Linked DNA regions of Labrenzia sp. PHM005. The protein of the gene in region 2 interacts with the protein of the main gene of each other region in a pairwise test. Links are inferred from orthologs where the notes say so. Each region holds a gene or a part of one and is shown on either strand. Other genes may lie near its edges. The genes, in order: rpe and eno.

The links.
Region 1: the proteins of eno (region 2) and rpe interact in binary tests that used the Escherichia coli proteins (3 or more experiments, as listed by UniProt). The link is inferred for Labrenzia sp. PHM005 from one-to-one orthologs.

Annotation. Positions count from the first base shown.
Region 1 is NZ_CP041191.1:5,316,100-5,326,266, forward strand. The notes cover bases 6,086-9,018. They hold rpe (ribulose-phosphate 3-epimerase), read left to right. Parts: upstream 6,086-7,182; coding sequence 7,183-7,854; downstream 7,855-9,018. Other genes in these bases: FJ695_RS24100 (Na+-dependent transporter), read left to right, coding at 6,086-6,281; FJ695_RS24105 (DUF2259 domain-containing protein), read left to right, coding at 6,333-7,070; FJ695_RS24115 (hypothetical protein), read right to left, coding at 7,918-9,018. Outside these bases: FJ695_RS24070 (indolepyruvate ferredoxin oxidoreductase family protein), read right to left, coding at 1-955; FJ695_RS24075 (Lrp/AsnC family transcriptional regulator), read left to right, coding at 1,101-1,580; FJ695_RS24080 (ABC transporter substrate-binding protein), read left to right, coding at 1,667-2,431; FJ695_RS24085 (helix-turn-helix transcriptional regulator), read right to left, coding at 2,711-3,226; FJ695_RS24090 (PepSY domain-containing protein), read right to left, coding at 3,433-3,741; FJ695_RS24095 (FAD-binding oxidoreductase), read right to left, coding at 3,930-5,195; more of FJ695_RS24100, read left to right, coding at 5,307-6,085; more of FJ695_RS24115, read right to left, coding at 9,019-9,546; FJ695_RS24120 (NUDIX hydrolase), read right to left, coding at 9,656-10,135. UniProt on the Escherichia coli protein: Catalyzes the reversible epimerization of D-ribulose 5-phosphate to D-xylulose 5-phosphate.
Region 2 is NZ_CP041191.1:4,041,990-4,052,094, forward strand. What follows is about bases 7,235-10,105. They hold eno (phosphopyruvate hydratase), read right to left. Parts: upstream 9,372-10,105; coding sequence 8,097-9,371; downstream 7,235-8,096. Other genes in these bases: FJ695_RS18315 (hypothetical protein), read right to left, coding at 7,235-7,885; kdsA (3-deoxy-8-phosphooctulonate synthase), read right to left, coding at 9,499-10,105. Outside these bases: heat shock protein HspQ, read left to right, coding at 1-307; FJ695_RS18290 (invasion associated locus B family protein), read right to left, coding at 445-1,056; FJ695_RS18295 (extracellular solute-binding protein), read left to right, coding at 1,322-3,208; FJ695_RS18300 (class I adenylate-forming enzyme family protein), read left to right, coding at 3,233-4,867; FJ695_RS18305 (response regulator transcription factor), read left to right, coding at 4,901-6,103; FJ695_RS18310 (DsbA family oxidoreductase), read left to right, coding at 6,189-6,863; more of FJ695_RS18315, read right to left, coding at 6,938-7,234. UniProt on the Escherichia coli protein: Catalyzes the reversible conversion of 2-phosphoglycerate (2-PG) into phosphoenolpyruvate (PEP). It is essential for the degradation of carbohydrates via glycolysis.

The DNA.
Region 1 (10,167 bases), 1.3 Mb from region 2 along the record:
CTAGGCCCAGCGCTTTTGCTTTTTCTTCTGTAAGGCCCATCAAGTCGAGAGCCTGTAAAAGATCCCGGTAGGCTTTGCCTGTCGAGACAATGCCGAGTTTCGCGTTCCGGCGCGTGCCAAAGGTAACCCGGTCGAGCCCGTTGGTCCTGACATATGCTTGCGCTGCTGGGATCCGCAGTTCACGCACAAGACGCTCAGTTTCGAGCCGATTGCCAAGAAGAAGGTCGCGGTTTTGATGATAATCCTTGCGCGGATCACCATCCAGTGGCCGCACCAGCCGGAGCCGGTCCGGAGAAACATTGATGGTCGCAGACGCATCCATTGTATCGGCAACACAAATCAAAGCGCTCCACAGGCTGGTGAAGCGGGACATCTCTAAACCGTGCAGACCATAATCGAGCACATCCTGGATATCGGCCGGATTGAGAACCGGAATTTCCGCATGCTCGAAGAAGAATTCGCTTTGCGCCGGCAATATCGAGGACTTTGCAAGATGATCATCACCGGCAAGAGCTAGGACGCCACCGTTGCGGTCGGTTCCAGATGCATTTGCCTGGCGTAACGCATCACCTGCCCGGTCGACACCTGGGGCCTTGCCGTACCAAACTCCAAACACACCGTCATAATCTGTCGGACGGCCAACGCCGCCCTCACCGCGCAACTTCTGACTGCCCCAAACGGCCGTCGCGCCGAGTTCCTCGTTAACACCCGGCTTGAAGACGACATCACTCAATTTGAGATGACGGCTCGCCCGGCCCATTTCGGTGTCGTACCCAGCCAGCGGCGATCCACGGTAACCCGAAACAAATCCGCCGGTTTTCAACCCGGCTTGCCGGTCCAAACGTGCCCGGTCCAACAGCAGCCGGACAAGCGCCTGAATGCCGGTTAAGTAGACGCGGCCTTCCGTTGCGGTGTACTTATCTTCAAGGCTGACATTGGACACGTGCACATTCATTCGACATTCTCCTCCTACGCCGAAAGCGGCCCATTGCGCCCGGGCCTACCACTTAAGAGTAATATCGTTCTTTCCAAAGGCAATTTCTGTGCTATCGTCACACTAATTCGTCACTAGGCAGCATAAAATATCCCGTTTATACCCAATGACCGAAAAATATCTTCTCGACCCATCCGACATTCGCGTATTACGAGTTCTGCAACGGGACGCTTCGTTATCCATCGCGGAAGTCGCCAAAGAAGCCGGCATGAGTCAGACCCCTTGCTGGCGGCGCATCAAACGTCTGAAAGAACAAGGCATCATCAAACAAATCACCGCTATCATCGACCGCGAAGCGGTCGGCTTGGGATTTGTTGCTTATTCCTTTGTCAAACTCGCCGTTCCCAGCCGCGAGAACATGGAAACATTTGACAAGCTCGTTCACCATTGGCCGGAAGTCGTCATTTGTGAACGTATCACTGGGGCTGTCGATTACCTAATCAAGGTCGTAACGGACGATATAAAAACCTACGACAACTTCCTGCGCCTGAAACTGCTTGATAATACACTGGTTTCCGACGTCCAGTCACGCATTGTCGTCAACACAGTAAAAGACACCGCCGCTTTGCCCCTCAGAGAGAGCTGATATCAAGGTTTATGGTATCTTTCCGTTTCTGTGAGAGGATCCGCACGGCTTAGGGTAGCTATAGTTTGCGGTCATGGAGACAATTAATGCAGCGCAAAAGCTGGCTGGCAGGCTTGTATTTCCTTGCAGCGGCGGTTTGGGCAACCGCGGCTCAATGCCAGCCGTTGATACTGGCTGCCAATCCCCAAGCACCTTTTAAGTTCGAGCAAGACGGCCAGCTTCAAGGCATTGATATTGAGATAATGCGCACAGTGCTTGACCGCCTCGAAATTGATTACCAAGTCCGGTTGATAAAATCGGACAAGCGGCTGCAGATCGAGGCAAAGGCCGGCCGCATAGACATGCTGCTGCTGTATTCGAAAAACGAGGCCCGGCAGGTTTATCTCGAATACCCCGAAGAATCCTATGTCGATCTCAACTGGAATTTCTTCATCCGCTCGGCGGATCAGGGCAAATTCACCTACACCACCCTGGATGATCTAAAGCACCTCAGAATTGGGGCAACACAGGGCATTTCCTATACAGAGGAATTTTGGAATGCCGGCCTTCAACTTGACCTTGAAGCCGAAAACTCGTTGCAGATGAACAAGCTTCTTGCTGGCCGGATAGACGCCGTCCCGCTGAACACAATTGCAACGCTCTACCGGGCGCAAATTGGCGGCTATCGCGATCAGATTTCCTTCTTGCCAAAACCGATGAAGTCCAAAGCCTATTTCAATGTGTTCTCAAAAACCTCGGCCCACCCGGAGATGGCGCGGCTCAAAGCCAATTACGACCGCATTATCCGGCAACTTATAGAAGACGGGACGATTGACAAGGTGAAACAGCGCTATATCGGATCATCAAGTTAGGGTCAGGATCCATTAATTTGATTGGAATGGCACGGCAAACGGCGATGAGCTGCAAGGAAAAACGTAAAAAGCGGGCTTCTGCCCGGTTGAACGGTTAGACGCCGCAGATCGAAGCCGTTTTCATGTCTTTTCAAGATAGGATGAATTTGCCCGGCAACGTCGTTGCAACCCTTTGGAAACCGGACGGTTTCCTGCAGATTTGCGTCTCGTATCCGAACAAATTCCTTCCTACCATTTCAAACAAATTAATGGGTCCTGACCCTAACCTGCTGCGCCTCTTCAATGAACCGGTGAGGGCTGAACGATCCCGCCCAAGAGCTCATCGATAAACAAGGATAGAAGCTGCGGGCGTCCTGACACACCGGCCTTCCGATAGATCGCATTGCATTGCGCCTTGACGGTTCCCTCAGCGGTTTCGCGATAAGACGCAATTTCGGCAATAGAAAACCCTTTAAGCGCCAACAGGGCCACATCCGCCTCCGACGGCGTGAGTTTCCAGATTTCAAAGTGTTCTTCCAGAAGCTTGGCAAATGCGCCGGATGCCACTTTGACCTGCTGCTCCATCCGTTTCTGACGAGTGATGTTTTTCCGGATTTCAAAACCAGATGCGATCAATCCGACCACCAAAGCGGTGAGGATCAAATACTCCAGAATATTGCTTTCCAGAATGCCAATTGCCTGTTCTCCCAAAAGAGCGCCGGCGACTTCCTCTGTCACGATGAACGAAACACAGATGGCTTGGAGGCTGAAGAGCGCCCAAGGGGCAATGACTTTCCAGTTTGTGATGGGCTGCATAGCTATCCGTTGTTCTGTAATGTTTGTTGATGCGGTGTCGGTTGCACCACCGTAGCGCATGCCAAGACCTATCTAACATAGGCGGAAATCATCGAGAACCGTATCAGATTGGGCGGCCCGTTCTTTACAGCCATTTTATGTTCCCCGGCTGGCGGGAGCCGGGGAGCTCCGCAGGCGGTGCCAGCCGGGGTTAGCCAGACTAGATGTTAATCGTCGTCGTCTTCGTCACTGTCGGCCCCATCTTCCAGTTCCATTTCCAGAACCAGACCCGACGTGGTGTCGATCACGATTTCCATCTCCTGGCCATCCAAAACAACTTCTGCTTCCAGTTCGCCGCCTTCAGTTTCAATTTCGGTGATTGTGTAGCCCTGAGAGGTCAAGGCAGCGCGGACTTCCTCTTCTGTTGTACCCAGGTCGTCACCCAGGGTGACTGCAGCAAGCGCCGCGCCCGCCCCAGCCAAACCGATGGCACTTGCAAATACCGTTACTGCTGTGTGCTTGATAAAAGTCGTCATTGGAGTTGTCCTGTGATTGTTGGAGGTCAGTTGGCCAGCTGTTTTGCGGCTGGCTTGACTTCATTTGGTGGCAGGACCCCACCTCAAACCATCACCCTAAGGCTTATCGACCCGTCCATAAACCAAGGTTTAGACAAGCTTTTGGCCACCTAAAGCAAGGTTTATAGAAGTTTTGCTTGTCCGCGGGTTCACTCTTGAAAACGCACGGGGGACACGCCGGACACATCGGCACAGGGTGTTTTTCCAGTCAGGAGTTCCGCAATCACCCGCCCGGAAACGGGTCCCAAGGTGAACCCGTCGTGACCGTGAGCAAAATTCAACCACAAACCTTTTATCGTCGGCGACGGACCGATTATCGGTAAGGAATCTGGCACACACGGCCGGCTGCCGAGCCAAGGTTCGTCTTGCAAAGCCCGTCCAAGAGGAATGATTTCTTCCGCCCTGCGTTTGACGAGCTTGACGATCTGCGGATTGGGCGGGGCATCCCGGCCAGCCAGTTCGACCCCTGTCGTCAATCTGATGCCGAAGTCGGTGGGTGTCAGCGCGAACCCATTATCAATATCAACAATCGGACGGGATATTGATGCACCCGATAGCGGCCGATAATGCATGTGATAGCCGCGCTTGACCGCAAGAGGATAGCGCTCGCCGAACTTCTTCAAGACATCCATCGACCAGGCGCCCAGACACACAACCGCGTGCCGCGCAAAAATCGGTCCGCGCTCACCTTCAAGAGACCAGCCGCCCCGCTTGCGGATCGTCTTTTTCGCATCCGCCCGAAAATACTGCCCGCCATCGCGGATGTATCCCCGCCAGAAGGCGTCGACGACGGCTGCCGGATTGGAGACCGACCGGCTTTCAGTCCAATGAACAGCCCGTATGCCCGACACAATAAGGCCGGGTTCCAGCGCCTTGACGGCTTCACCATCCATTTCCCGGTAGTCGACGCCATATATACGCGCGTAATAGCGCTCCAGGTCACCGGCATCAAAACTTGTCTGGCCACGAAAGAGATGAATCCAACCACCCTTCCTGTAAAACCTCCCGGCATTGGAGGCTTCCGCCAGTTCCAAGTGGGATTGCACGGCCAGGGTCCGCAGCGGCATGATCGCTTTGCAATAGGCCTCGGCGGCTTCTCCATAACTTGACTGGATGTATTTGCGGATCCAGGGCAGCATGCGGATCAGAGTGAGCGGCCGATAGGAAAAGGGCCCGCCCAAATTGAAGGACGACCTGAGGAACCCCATCGGATCCTTCGGCAACCCAAAGGGCAGAAACCCGTTGTGTTGAATGACACCTGCATTACCGGCGGATGCTTCTTGCCCTGGATGTTTTCGATCGATCAACGCGACATCCAAACCAAGGCGACGCAAATGCGCGGCAGTTGAGACACCCACGATCCCAGCCCCCAACACCATCACATCAAATGTCTGCGTCGATTTCTGTGCAGTCATAGTCCACTGAGCGGCGCCAAACCGCGATCAAGATTGGCAAGTGCGGGCAGTTCGCATAAAAATGATCCGCAAGTGTCTGCCCAGACGCGAATTTTCAGGAGTTAAGTTTAAATGATTCGGATGCTCGCGGTAGCTGTGGCATGGGTCGGCCGCCATGGAACGGCCGCCTTGGCTGTGAGTATCTTCATTGGGATGGCCCTGCCCGCACTGTCGGAGCACTTGCGCCCCTATCTTGGCGTCTCAGTCTTCAGTTTGCTCGTCCTTGCTTTCTTGCGGGTCGATACGGCGGCGATCAAGTTGAGGCTCAAGCGTCCCACACTGCTAATTGCTGCTCTTTTGTGGATGATGCTCGGGGTTCCGCTGATCGCCTTCGCCGGAATTTCGATGATTGGTCCAGACGTCCTCGGCCCGGAAATGGTGCTGGCGCTATACATTGCGACCGCCGCGCCGCCTGTTTTGGCAGCGCCGGCATTCCTGTATCTTCTGGGACTGGACGGAACCTTGAGTTTGGCGCTCTCGGTGGCCGCAATGATCGTCACACCGCTCAGTGCTCCTTTTATTGGCGAGCTGATGCTTGGTGAAGCCTTGCCGCTCAGCATCAGCGGCCTTGCGGTAAAACTCTCGCTGCTCTTGGCAGGCGCGCTTTTCGTGGCGCTGATCATTCGCCGGATTGCAGGCCAGGACCGGATCGCGCACGGCGCCAATTTGATCAGCGGGTTCAACGTTCTTTTGTTGCTGGTCTTCGCCATCGCTGCCATGGATGGTGTTGCGGCAAGCTTCGCCGACAATCCAGTCTTTACCTTAGGTCTAACGGCCCTCACCTTCTGTCTGGCATTTGTTCAGATCGGGGTTACGCTGGCCTTGTTTTCGCCCGCCAACCGCGAAGATGCTTATGCCATTGCCCACACCTGCGGCACCCGAAACATGGGATTGATGGTGGCTGCCTTCGGCGGCACATTGCCAGAACTGACCTGGCTCTGGTTCGCTGTCGGCCAGTTCCCAATATATATGCTGCCGATGATCCTAAAACCCTATGTCCGCTGGTTCTGCCGCCTAAATCTGAAAACTGCGTCACAGCAGACCTGACAGCTCGTGTGTGCAAGGATAGTCTTCTTCTGGTTCATAGGGAGGATGATCATGCGCTGGTTTCAAATTGCCGCAGCTCTTTGGGGTATTTTGGCCCTATCGACCCTACCGGCTTCGGCAGGTGACGAGGCGCGACTGGAAATTCTCGGTTTTTCCGGTGATGGCCGTTATTTTGCCTTTGAACAATTCGGCATTCAGGATGGGTCCGGATTTCCATATTCCGAGATCTTCGTCATCGACGTTCATGCAGACAAATGGGTGAGCCCCTCGCCGTTCCGCCGCCGCGACGACGTTGACGACGCCAACGGCTTCGATCCCGCAACCCTTTTGAGAACCATGCGATCCGCCAATCGGGCAGCTGCGGAGCCGCTGCTGACCTCCAAAGGAATTGCGGGCCACGGTCAGACCGTCGGCAGCAATCCGGTTACGGAACTATCGGCCAACCCTTTCAACATGAAAGTTAATCTCCGCCACATTGTTCCACCAGCAGACGACCCGATGGAAGTGCAGCTGATGGAATATCCGCTGCCTGATGAAACCTGCGCCGGTTTTGGCGCTGCCACCAAAGGATTTCAGCTCAACACAATTTATGGCGGTGAAGCCCGCGTCCGGCATTTGGACAAAACGCTCCCCAAGAGCAGAGGGTGCGCGACGGGCTACCGGATCGGTCGTGTGATCAGCTTTTTCCCGGACCGGCAGCCGCCTGTGATTGCAGTTCTTGTTCACCTGGCCACACATGGCTTTGAAGGACCGGACGGTCGCTTTCTGGCAATTACCGGCAGGCTTTGAACATATAAACCGATTAGGGTCCTGTTTCCTGACTTGCCGGTTTGGCAGACACGTGCTAGCGCGGCGCCAACACCAGATGACCGGCGCTCATCCCGCCTTCAGGAGACCCGACATGCCGCGCGAGATAAAAATTGCCCCGTCCGTTCTTGCTTCCGATTTTTCCAAACTCGGCCAAGAAGTCCGCGACGTCGTGGACGCCGGCGCCGACTGGATCCACCTGGATGTGATGGACGGCCATTTTGTTCCCAACATCACCTTCGGCCCTGATGTAATCGCGAAAATGCGACCGCATACGGACAAGATCTTCGACACCCATTTGATGATCGAACCGTGTGATCCTTATCTGGAGGCTTTCGCCAAAGCCGGGTCGGACATCATCACCGTGCATGCCGAAGCAACCACGCATCTGGACCGCTCGCTTCAGGCGATCCGCGCCCTCGGTAAAAAGGCCGGCGTATCACTCAACCCGGCCACGCCGGAAAGTGTTCTTGAATATGTCATGGACCGGCTCGATCTGATCCTGGTCATGACCGTGAACCCGGGTTTTGGCGGCCAGAAGTTCATTGAAGCAATGGTTGAGAAAACCGCGCGCATCAAACAGATGATTGGTGACCGTCCGATCGATCTGGAAATTGACGGCGGCGTAACACCGGAAACTGCGCCGCTGGTTGCAAAAGCGGGCGCGAATGTTCTTGTCGCCGGATCTGCAGTCTTCAAAGGCGGCACGCAGGACGCCTACAAGGCGAATATTGATGCCATCCGGTCGGCAGCCGAAACGGCCTAATCCAACGGCCTCTGTTCGACGCTATCGCGCGGCATAAAGCGGACACACGAAAAGGCCTTAAGATCAGGGCTTTTTCCGGCCGGTCAGAGCAGCTGTCAGACGGGCATCTTCCAGATAAGGATCGTGTCCAAACCGGATCGCCCCTCGGTGCTGTATCCAGACGGATTGATGGGTGGCCACCGCCATCAGTCCGGAACGCGCTGGAAAAGTGATCGTATCCCCACGGGCCAACCGGTTTTCAAGCCCCCCAGCTGGCAGAACGCGCGGCTCGATAACCTTTTCCAGAAGGTCGAGGCCATCAACAATGCCAAAGGCATTCTTCGGCAAGTAGGGATTGCAGTAGATATCATCCTCCGGTGCGCTATCCAGGTGAAACAGGGCCAGTTTTTGATCCTGCCGCAGCCGGAAAGCATAGTTACCAAGCGGATTTTCTTCTGACGAGGGCAGGTACAGCCTGAATTCTCCGCTGAACTTCTTGATCGATCGTTCCGTTGCTTGACGCCAGGGAAGAGACGCCAAAGGGACATCGGCCCCGCTGCGCCTCAAATAATATCCGGCGCTTTCCACCTGTTTCGGATCGTTCTTCAAACGTGCCAACAGCTCTTTGCCGAGAAACTCCCACGGCACCTGCCACGTGGGATGGAAGGTAACAGCCTCCACCGCGGTCGCCGTATTGGCATAGTTCCGATCCGGGCAATTGGCATAGGCCGCCCCTTCCATCACCACGCGGCCATTTTCTGAGAAAAGGAATTGGTTCTCGCCCTTGTTAATGAAGAGCTGTACCCGGGAGAATTCCGGCGGGACCCAGCGGATGCGTTCCATCGCATTGCTGACCTGTTCGATCCGCCGATCAATCGGAAGGTTGAGCGCCCAAACCAGTTTACCGGTCACTTCGCTTGAGACTGGCAGAACATACCGGTGTTTTGCTTGGGCAACGGCGAAGGCCAACCGCTTGTCGAACAGCTCCGATCCGGTGTCTTCCTGCAAAAGGTTGTCTTCAAAAAGCCTTCGGCGGAGCAGTTGGACACCTTCTCCTTCAGCGCCCGGGATCAATTCCACATCCGTTTCAAGCGTGGTGAAACCGCTCTCGGCTTTGATATCGTAAAGATGCGCGAGATGCGTTTGCAGCAAACGGTAGGTATCGTCAGGCGGTTGCCAACTGGACAAAAACTCCGCCAGGTTTTCTGCAGCTTTCAGCCGCTCAAGCGCGTCTGTCCCGTTGATCGTGTGAAACGGCATATAGGCATCGGGATAAAGCACCCGGGGCGTCACCCGACCGGCTCTCAAATCATTGGCAAAGTCCAGAAAATGTCCTGTGAAGAGGAGTTCAACCCAGGCTGTTTCTGAAGGGCTAAGCCCTGCTCCCAATGACTTGAGCTTGGTTTCAAGAAGCTCATACGGGTAGTCCTCGGAACGCAGGCCATGAAGATGCGCGCTCTTCATCACGTCTATAAGCAAAGCGGCGCGGCCGGTGTCCAGCCACAAGACGTCCCCGTCTTCGGAATTGTAAAAGGCGCTGATTTCCCGCCTGCGCTTTTCTACAATGAGTGGAAGCCGGTCCGGCTGGCTCAGGGTATGCTGGACGTTCTGAAGGACATTATTGGCCACAGAGGGACTAGCGGTGGTCAAGGCAAAAGCCAAAACGCCGATGAAGACGGAAGCCATTCGAAGAACAATTCGCTTAGGTGCCAATGTGCCATTTCTCCTTAGAAAAAATGCTCACCCTACACCTAGCACTCTCAGCGGTTGTTTCCAGTCTCAAAGGCAGTTCTGCGACTTCAAAGTCTGAACTGAAAACACCTCAACTCAAACGAATGCTCGTCGTTTTTTGCGTGGGTTCTACAAGGCGCTCCCGCAAACCTTCCGGATAGAGCTCAATCCCTTTCGCTTCCAACTCGGCAAGAGACATCCAGCGCGCCAGACATTCCGTGTCATCATGCTCCAAAAACGGGATCGCATCCTGGCGGTAGAGATGGTTGTCCGAAAAATGCGCATGGCACAGGAAAACAATCTCATGACCGGTCTGGCCATAATGTTCATAGATGTTTTCAAGCACAAAGTGCTCTCGGCCGAGCGTGATGCGGGTACCAAGCTCCTCCAAAAACTCCCGCTGGAGCGCGTCCTGCCAAGGTTCGCCGAACTCTACGGTGCCGCCCAGAGGGCGCATCCCTTTCACATTCCCGAGGTCATCATAAATCTCGGTCAAAAGCAGCGCATCGTCCTGCCAGATCAGGGCAAGGGCTTTGACGGTGATGAAATTGGCAGGGCGCCAGATGGTCATGTAAGGCTCCGGCTGATCAAAACGGTGGGGTG
Region 2 (10,105 bases):
TAAAATCGGGCAGGTGGTCAAACACCGGATTTACCCCTTCCGTGGGGTAATCTTTGATGTCGACCCGACGTTCAACAATACCGAAGAATGGTGGGATGCCATTCCAGAGGATGTGCGTCCAAAGCGCGATCAGCCTTTTTACCATTTACTCGCCGAAAACGAAGAAACCGAATATGTCGCCTATGTCAGTGAACAGAACCTTGTTCCAGACATGACCGGCGAGCCCGTGCGGCACCCGCAAGTCGAGGAAATCTTCGAAGAACAGTCAGACGGGTCGTACCTGCCGCGTACTGTCGAAATGCACTGAGCAGATACCGGCAGCTTTTCCTACAATCAGAGACCGGGCTCAATTGCCCGGTCTTTTTCATTTTGGCGGCGCCCAGAATGGCAAAAAGGCCGGAACGTTTCCGCTCCGGCCTTCATATTTTTCGATTTCAGCCGATCTTACTGATTGGCTTTTTGAGCGTCGATCAGTTTCTGGCGGGCTTCATCAGCGCGTTTCTGCAGTTCGCTCTGTAGTTCTTCCTGGCGCTTCTGCAACTCGGCAAGGTTCATTGGTTCACCATCGTAAACCTTGGTGAAGCCAATCAAGGTCATCTTAAAGACGATTTCCTTGGCCTGCTGATTGAACGGGGTCACCCGCATTTCACCGCCTTGCTTCATCGCGTTGATGAAGTTGCTGTCAATTGCCAGCTCAGCATAACAAGCATTCGGTGCGCAGATGCTGTATTTTCCTTGAACCGGTTTGCTGTCATCAATCTGAATACGCAGACCCGGCTGGATCAAAACACCTGTCGGGACAGCAACAAGGAGCTTCTTACGGGCTTCGCCCTCAACTTCCTGAATAGCTATGTTGCTGAGAAATTGGCCGGTGTTGGTCCGCAACTCGATGGAAATAAAGCAGATTTCCTTTTTAGTTTGCGGATTGGTGTTACACGCTTTCGTCCAAGGGCTCTTTTCTTCCTGGGCGATTGCGGGAGCACCAGCGAAAGAAGACAGGGTCACGAGCGCACCGGCCGCGCCTGCGATCAATCCTCTTTTCAAAACACTCATCATCGAAACGTCCTCAATCGTGGGTGAGCAAATCTTTGCGCTGTTCTGTGACATTCCGGAAATAACCGCAAGGCCCGGCAGAACAAACCTGTCTGTTTTTATTGGTAAGACACCCAATTAGGGCAAGAGGGTGACCGATATGCAACGCACACCCTTAACTGCGAAACAAATCTGAATATCTCTGAGTTTCCCACTTGCGCGGGGCGCCCACCAAGTATCCTTGTGATAGGCTTTCAAAATGAGAATCAACCGGTTTGCCGTGACCGAAATGTCTGATCGGCGCAAAAACACACTGTTTTCTGGTTTGGCCAGGGCTGCTTTCGCATCTGTCGTTGCGGCTGGACTCGGTGCATTTTTGTGTGCCGCCTCCGGTCTGACAAATAATGCTTATGCCGACGATGAAACTGTTCCGTGGTCTCATGGGATATCCATGCATGGTACCCCAGCTCTTGGACCGGATGAACCTTTTCCGTACGCCAATCCTGACGCACCCGAAGGCGGAACACTGACCCTTGGCGTTCAAGGCACATTTAACAGCCTTAATTCCTTTATCATTCAGGGCGGTTGGACCTCGGCACGTGGGATGCGGGAACGCCAATTTGGCAACAATATCTTCGAAAGCCTCTTGGTCCGCTCATATGCAGAACCTTTTTCACTTTATGGCCTGCTTGCGCAAAAAGTTCGGATGCCCGACAGCCGGGAGTGGATCGAGTTTGAGCTTAATCCGCAGGCCCGGTTTTCAGATGGTTCTCCGGTGACGGTAGACGATGTGATCTTTTCCTTGGAGATCATTGAAGAAAAGGGCCGCCCGCCCTATCGGAATTGGTACGCTCAAATCAAAGAAAAGATTGTCACCGCGCCAAACCGGCTGAAACTTGTTTTCGAAAACGGCGACAACCGCGAATTGCCGCTGCTGATTGCCCTGGCTCCGGTCTTTTCCAAAAAACACACCGATGCGGAAAATTTCGACAAGTCGACTTTGACGCCACCTATTGCCTCTGGCCCGTATACGTTCAAAACAATCGAACCGGGACGTTTGGTCGTATATGAGAAGAACCCGGACTATTGGGCCAAGGATCTGCCTGTAAAGGCCGGGTTCGACAATTTCGATGAGATCCGTGTCGAATACTACCGTGATGAAACGACCCTGCAGGAGTCGTTCAAAAAAGGCCTCATTGATGTTCTGAAGTTTGGCGATCCAGTGCGCTGGGCAACCGGCTTCGATTTCCCTGCGGCCGAAAATGGCGACGTTATCAAACTGGAAATCCCGCGTGGCATCCCCGCCCCAACCCAGGGCATTGCCTTTAATACAAGGCGGGAACAATTTTCAGATCGAAAGACACGCAAGGCCTTGCGCATGCTGTTCGATTTTGAGTGGGTCAACCGCAATCTTTATTACGGCCTCTACAAGAGAACTGCAGGATATTGGGACAATTCAGAACTTTCCTCGATTGGCCGCCCGGCAAGCGTGCGGGAACAAGAATTGCTTGCCCCCTTCCCGGACGCCGTTGATCCAGACGTCATGGATGGGACTTGGCGGCCCGCGGATGCAGATGGGTCAGGCCGGGACCGAAAGGTTCTAAGGGCTGCTCTTAAAGAGTTTTCCAATGCAGGTTTTGCGCTGAAGGATCGCAAATTGATCCACACTGAAAGCGGAGAACAGCTCAGCTTTGAAATCCTCTCAAAAAATGAAGACGAGGAAAAACTGGCACTGGCCTATATCCGCACGCTTGGGCTTCTTGGAATTGACGCGAGCGTGCGCAGCGTAGACCCGTCTCAATTTGAAGACCGCCGCACCCGGCGCGACTTCGATATGGTCTTCAACACTTGGACTGCCTCGCTGTCGCCAGGGGCAGAACAATATGGCCGCTGGTCGTCTCAGGCGGCCGATGCGGAAGGCTCTTTCAATTTTGTTGGCGCCAAGGAACCTGTCATCGACGCCTTGATCGACGAAATCGTCGCGGCTCGCAGCCGGGAAGACTTTATCGATGCGGTGCGTGCGTTTGACCGGATTCTGATATCCGGCGCCTATTCTGTTCCCTTATATCATCTGCCCGATTACTGGGCCGCGCATTGGAAACGTATCTCACCTCCAGACCATCACTCCCTTTACGGGGATGAGTTGGACACCTGGTGGTCAACCTCAATCAACTGATCGGACCTACGGACGACTTGAGCCATGAAAGTAACGCCTGAAAGCCTGGTACAAGAACATCATGAAAGCGGAGCCTGGTCCGATGTGCCGCTTGATGAAATCTTCCGGCAAACCGCTGAAATGCATCCAGACCGGATCGCGCTCGTGGACGCACCCGACAGGGCAACCTGGACCGGCGGCGCACCGCGCAAACTCACCTATGCCCAAGCAGATCGCGAAATCGATCGGCTGGCTGCTTTTTACAATGCCGTCGGCTTGGCAACAGACCACGTCATCGGTGTGCAATCACCGAATACAGTCGATACTGTCATTGCCATTCTAGCTGCGTTCCGCGCCGACCTGATAGTCTCGCCACTTCCCTTGCACTGGCGGCAGAAAAACGTAGTGGATGCATTAAACTCCATCGGTGCCAAGGGTTTGATCGCCGCCGACCGGATCGAAACCCGGGACGTCGGCACAGCCGCGCGCGATGTTGCAGCAGAACTCTTTTCTTTGCGGTTTGTCTTTGGTCTTGGCAAGGATGTACCGGATGGTCTGATTGAACTCGGGCCGATGCTCGCTGAAATGGGCGATGATCTGCAGTTCGAGCCATCTGGTCCGCGTCCGGATCCGGCGGATCACACAGCGACTATCTGCTGGAGCCGAAGCGGCGAAGAGAATATGCCGATCAGCCGGTGCCACAACCATTGGACCTCCTGTGGCAACCTTGTGGTCAAAGAAGCGCACATCAAGGATGGCGGCAATATTCTGGTGCCCTACTCCTTAAGCGGTTTGACTGGTCTGGGTGGTGGTCTGGTGCCTTGGCTAATGACCGGGGCAACACTGCACCTTCATCACCCAACGTCCCTGGTCAATCTGGCCGAGCACGCAAAAGCGGTGAAGGCCGATGTCGTTATATCACCTGGACCACTTGCCCAGACGCTCGACCGGAAACTGGCCGGTGAGGACACTACAATCCTTGCGGCCTGGAATATCTCATCACCCCGTCCGGCCACATTTATTCCCCGGCGGCGATTGGTAGATCTCCACATTGCAGACGAATTTGCACTAACGGCCAGTGCCCGCGGACCATCGGCCAAAGCAAAGGCAATTCCGCTGGGAAAGCATAGCGGGCCAGACGGGTGTGAAAGCGGGCCAGCCCTTCTAGAAATCTCGGTCTCCGAAGCGGTCGAAGATCAATTGCCGACACTGCTCGTGAAGGGACCGATGGTTCCTGATATTGGCTGGCGGACTGTCAATGGAGAACAACGCCGTGTGCGCTGGGAGGGTACCGGTTATTTGAACACCAACATCAAAGTCCAAACTACAGAAGACGGTGTCGAAGGTTTCGGTGTTCCGGGTTTCTATGCGCTCGCAACCGGGAACCTTGAAACAATAGACGTGATATACTCTAGTTATCCGGGAATCAACGAAGCAGCAGCCTTCGTGGTTGAAGACCCGGTCTTGGGTGCACGCATGTACGCAGCGCTGGTTCCTGAAGCTGGACATGTGCCTGACGCCGGAGCGTTTTTCGCATATCTTGACGCAGAAGGTGTCGACCTTGCCAAAATCCCGCATAGGGTGTTGATATTGCAATCACTGCCGCGTAATCCGGATGGAACTGTCTGTAGGGACCGCCTGACGATGCGGACACAACGCCTGCCAGCCGCCGTGGCCTGAAAAGAATTTCAAGAGCCCGGCTAAGACGGGCCAATGATGGGAATTGGGATGGACGTGGAAACCTCGCTCTCTTGGCGCGGACCTTATTGGTATGTCGGACGGTGCCCCATCCGGCAGAACTCCAATGATATTGCGAGGGACCAGGACATTGCCCTCTTGGGTTTGTTCGAACGCTCAATTTCTCCGCCTGACCAGTTACCTGCCGCAATCATAATCGACATCCAACAGATTCATCCGCAAAACCGGCCTGGCTTTTTTGAGTGGCTTACAGATCATGTTCGCAGATTACCATGCGATGTTCCCCTTTATATCCTCACGGGAAGTCAGGATGCGCCGGTCGAAGGTCTACGCCCGATCGCGATCTTGGAACGGTCTGTACCAGACGACATTCTTGTGATGCTGATCTGTATCCATCAAAGGGCCCTGATGCGATCGGAAGAGGCTCGGATCCGGCGCCGGGTCTTTGGCCGGGTGCCCGGCTTTGGCGCAGCACCTCATTATTCGGGCGGAAGCGGGCTGATGGTCGTTGGCGTCAGCGGACGATTTTTGGAATGGCAAGCGGCCAGTGACCATAATGTTGAAGTCGTCGGCGCGTTTGACGGCAACATGGCCACTGAGTTCATGGCGCAACGGGCGTTTGATGCAGTCGTCATCGACAGCAGTGTTGAAGACACCATCGACTACATGCAACAAATCCGCAGAGATGCACGATTCGCGAGTTTGCCGGTGCTTGCGGTCTGCGAATATCAGGAAGACGTTGTTGCCCTATTCCGCAATGGCGCATCCGATGTGCTGTTAGGGCGCAATCGTCCAGAAACACTGAATAGGCGTCTTGCCTCTGCCATTCGCCTGGGTAAACGCCGGCGCCTTGCCGACCGAGTGCTTTCGGAAAGCCACATGTGGTTGCGCCAGCAAATTACAATCGGCGGCCTCGATCAGCAGCGTTATGAGGCCTATTTGGAAACAACAGCCAACGCCATGGCGGCCCGCGGATTAGACCTTTGGGAAATGCATTTGACGCCGGAGAATTTCAATCTTCCGGCTCCAACACCGGAAGATACAGCCGAACTCAATGGTACGCTATTGTCTGTGGCGGATGCCACCAGCCGTGATGAAGATCTTGTGTGCCTGGTGAAGGGCGTCGGACCCGTCGCTGTCCTCAAAAACGAAGCTGGCACTTTAAGGCTCCAAAAACGGATCCATTCAATCCTCGCGCATACGGTCATCAACCCATGATCGGTGTGCCCGCCCACTTGCTGGTGTACCGTTTGGCTCCATATCAGGGTCAGTCATCCAAATTCCAACAACCAGGTTCCCGCGTATGAGCACATCTCCCGCAATCACCGTCGATGTCGTATCAGATGTCATGTGCCCCTGGTGTTATATTGGCAAACGGCGGCTCGAAGCTGCGATCAAACAAGTCCCCGACCTGACTGTTGACGTGCGCTGGCACCCGTTTCAGCTGGATGCGACACTCCCGAAGACCGGGAAAGATCGGCAGCAGTATCTGAGTGATAAGTTTGGTGGTCTGGAACGGGCCAAACAGGTCTATGCACAGATTGAGGCCGCAGGCCGCGAAGAAGGCATTCCTTTTGCCTTCGATAAAATCAAACTGTCACCAAACACACTTGATTGCCACCGGCTGATCCTGTGGTCGCGCGTTGATGACGTGCAAAATGATGTGGTTGAGCGATTGTTCAAGGCCTATTTCATTGACGGCGAAGATCTGACCCAAACTGATCTGCTTGTCCGGATATCTGATCACGCCGGAATGGAATCTGATCTCGTTGAACAGCTTTATGAAACGGTGACGGATCTCGATAAGATCCAAGCGCAAATTGCCAAAGCTCAGGAAACGGGCGTCACTGGCGTCCCATGTTTCATAATAGATGGCCGGTTCGTTTTGGCAGGCGCAGAAAAAGCCGAGACAATTGCTGCCGCGCTTCAGCACGCAGAAGAAACCCGAGCCAATCCAGACGCAGAACCGGTTACTTGAAGAAAAACCCGGATTTGCAGTCACTTTGTGCAAATCCGGGTCTCAAATTTCAAACAACAAAATACCGTAACTGGTTACTTGGCGTAGGGTTCGATATCGACATAACCGAGCTCTGTGGATGGATCGAGGCGGAAATCAATCATCCGCTGAACCTTGCGCTTCTTCTCGAGTTTCAACCGTTTCCACGCCAACGCCGCAGCTGCCTTCGGATAGACTTGCCATCCCTTGGGTTCGGTCGACAGGCCCTTGAGGCCCAAAGTCCGCCTTAGAACACCATTGCCGTAGCGCACTGCGAATTCGTGGCGAATGTCCCGCGTCCAGTGTTCTGTGGTTACAGAAATGTTCAGGCAATCGTGGTTTTCGACCCGATGCGGCCCATAGAGCGGCCAATGCATCATCTCACCCGCCTCTAGATCATGCACTTCAGCATAATCGTCGAACCAAGGTTTGAACGGCACTTCCTCTTCGGTTTCCTGCATGAGGATTTTCTCGATCGACTCCTCGGTCAGGAATGCTTCACTGATCGGGTAGACATACACCCGCTTTTTGCCGTGCAGCTGCCAGAGGCTCTGCCCTTGAATATCTGCATGATAGTAGACTTGGATCTTTGGCGACGACACCAGAAGCGTCATGTTGCGCATAAAGGTTTTCAAACCCGGAACACGGGATTCAAACTCAGAAAAGATCTGGTTCAGAACCTTTTCGTATTGCGGGTCAATGTCCATGATCCGGAAAACATTGATCCAGAGACGTCCGTTGCGGATACAGTCGATAACTTCCTGACCGCTTAAGTTGCCGATTTCACCGTGGCGCCATTCCTTAACGTTCTTGTCATGCCCCATGGTGTTCAAGGTGTAATGCTGCAGTGGCAGCTTATCGATCAGTTTTCCAAGCGCCTCTTCGGAAAACAGTCCAGTCTCGGCCAGCCGATGCTTCAGTTTGACATTGTGCCGGTCAAACAACATGCTGTGTTTGTCCTGCCAATCGGCAATAATATCGTTGTTTTGAGAAAATGCATTCATGACGCAGCCTATCACCTAAAGTTGAACGCTGCCTTTTTATAGATCTACATTAAATATATTGTAAATATTTGCATTGTTTTCATGGTTAATACATTAACCTTCTTTCTTCCGTTATTTCAATATTATCAACACCGGCAACGTTATTGGTTAACAAAAGAAAATACCTCCCAGGTGACTGGGAGGCATTCATTCAATCCTAAAAGACGGTGGATTAGCCCTTCAGAATGGACCGGCCAGCGTAGATGGCTTGCGGGCCGAGCTCTTCCTCAATGCGGATCAGCTGGTTGTATTTTGCCAATCTGTCAGAGCGAGCCAGAGAACCGGTTTTGATCTGGCCGCAGTTGGTGGCAACTGCCAGATCGGCAATGGTCGCATCTTCCGTTTCACCCGAGCGGTGCGACATGACGGCGGTGTAAGACGCCTTGTGGGCGGTCTCAACGGCATCAAGGGTCTCGGACAACGTGCCGATCTGGTTGACTTTGACCAGGATCGAGTTGGCGACACCCATGTCGATACCCTTGCGCAAGCGCGTGGAATTCGTCACGAACAAATCATCGCCAACCAGCTGGCATTTGGTGCCGAAGAGGTCTGTGGCAGCTTTCCAACCGGCCCAGTCATCTTCCGCAAGACCATCTTCAATGGAAATGATCGGATACCGGTTGACCAGATCTTCCAGGTATTTGGCCATTTCGTCCGGGCTCAGGGTTTTGCCCTCGCCTTCCAGAACGTACTTGCCATCCTTGAAGAATTCGGTGGACGCTGCATCCAGCGCCAGGAACATGTCTTCGCCCGGCTTGTAACCTGCGCTTTCGATCGCCTTCATAACAAAGCCGATGGCGTCATCGGTCGAAGCAAGGTTCGGAGCAAATCCGCCTTCATCGCCAACGTTGGTGTTGTAACCAGCAGCAGACAAAGCCTTTTTAAGCGTATGGAAGACTTCGGAGCCCATGCGCACAGCTTCGCTGAGGCTTTCCGCGCCCACCGGCATGATCATGAATTCCTGGAAATCGATCGGGTTGTCGGCATGCTCGCCGCCGTTGATGATGTTCATCATCGGAACCGGCAAGGTCCGCGCGGACGTACCACCAACATACCGGTAGAGCGGCAAGCCCGAGGCTTGCGCAGCAGCACGGGAAACCGCCAGAGAAACGCCGAGAATAGCGTTTGCGCCGAGGCGGGCCTTGTTATCCGTGCCGTCAAGATCGATCATCGCTTGGTCAATCTGCAGCTGGTCTTCTGCTTCCAAGCCCCCGATGGTTTCAAAAATCTCACCATTGACCGCATCAACAGCATTTTGGACACCTTTACCCATGTAGCGGTCGCCACCGTCGCGCAGTTCAACGGCTTCGTGAGCACCTGTGGATGCACCGGACGGGACGGCGGCCCGGCCAAAAGAGCCATCTTCAAGGAAAACATCAACTTCAACAGTCGGATTGCCGCGGCTGTCGAAAATCTGACGGCCGGTGATGTCGATAATGGCGGTCATGAAAAACTCCTCAATTGCGCAGGCAGACAATCCTTTTCGCGTCTGCTGCGGATATGGCTGGAAATCAGCGGCCTGAAGGAAACCCGGATTTCCAAGTAAAACGGGCCGCATTCAGCGGCCCAAACGATCAGGCAGATGCGCCTGCAGATTTTTTAACGACGGCATCAATTGCCTTCAGTTCGCTCAGCAAAGCACCGAGATTTCGAAGGGCAATCATGTTCGGGCCATCAGATGATGTTGTATTTTCCGGATCCGGATGGGTTTCGATGAAGACACCGCCGACGCCCACGGCCACCGCCGCCCGGGCAAGGACCGCAACCATCGCTCGGTCGCCGCCAGATGATCCACCGAGTCCGCCTGGCTGCTGGACAGAGTGCGTCGCATCAAACACAACTGGCGCACCGGTTTCCGCCATAATCGGCAAGGAACGCATATCGCTGACCAGCGTATTGTAACCAAAACTTGCCCCGCGTTCGGTCAGAAGCACGTTCGGATTGCCCGAGTCCGTCACTTTGCGCAGAACATTTTTCATGTCCCAGGGCGCCAGAAACTGACCTTTTTTGACATTCACCACTGCACCGGTTTCAGCCGCAGCAACAAGCAGATCCGTCTGACGGCACAAGAAGGCCGGGATCTGCAATACATCGACGACCTCGGCAACCGGAGCACATTGCTCGGCATTGTGAATGTCTGTCAGGACCGGCAGCCCAAATGTCTCTTTAATTTCGGCGAAT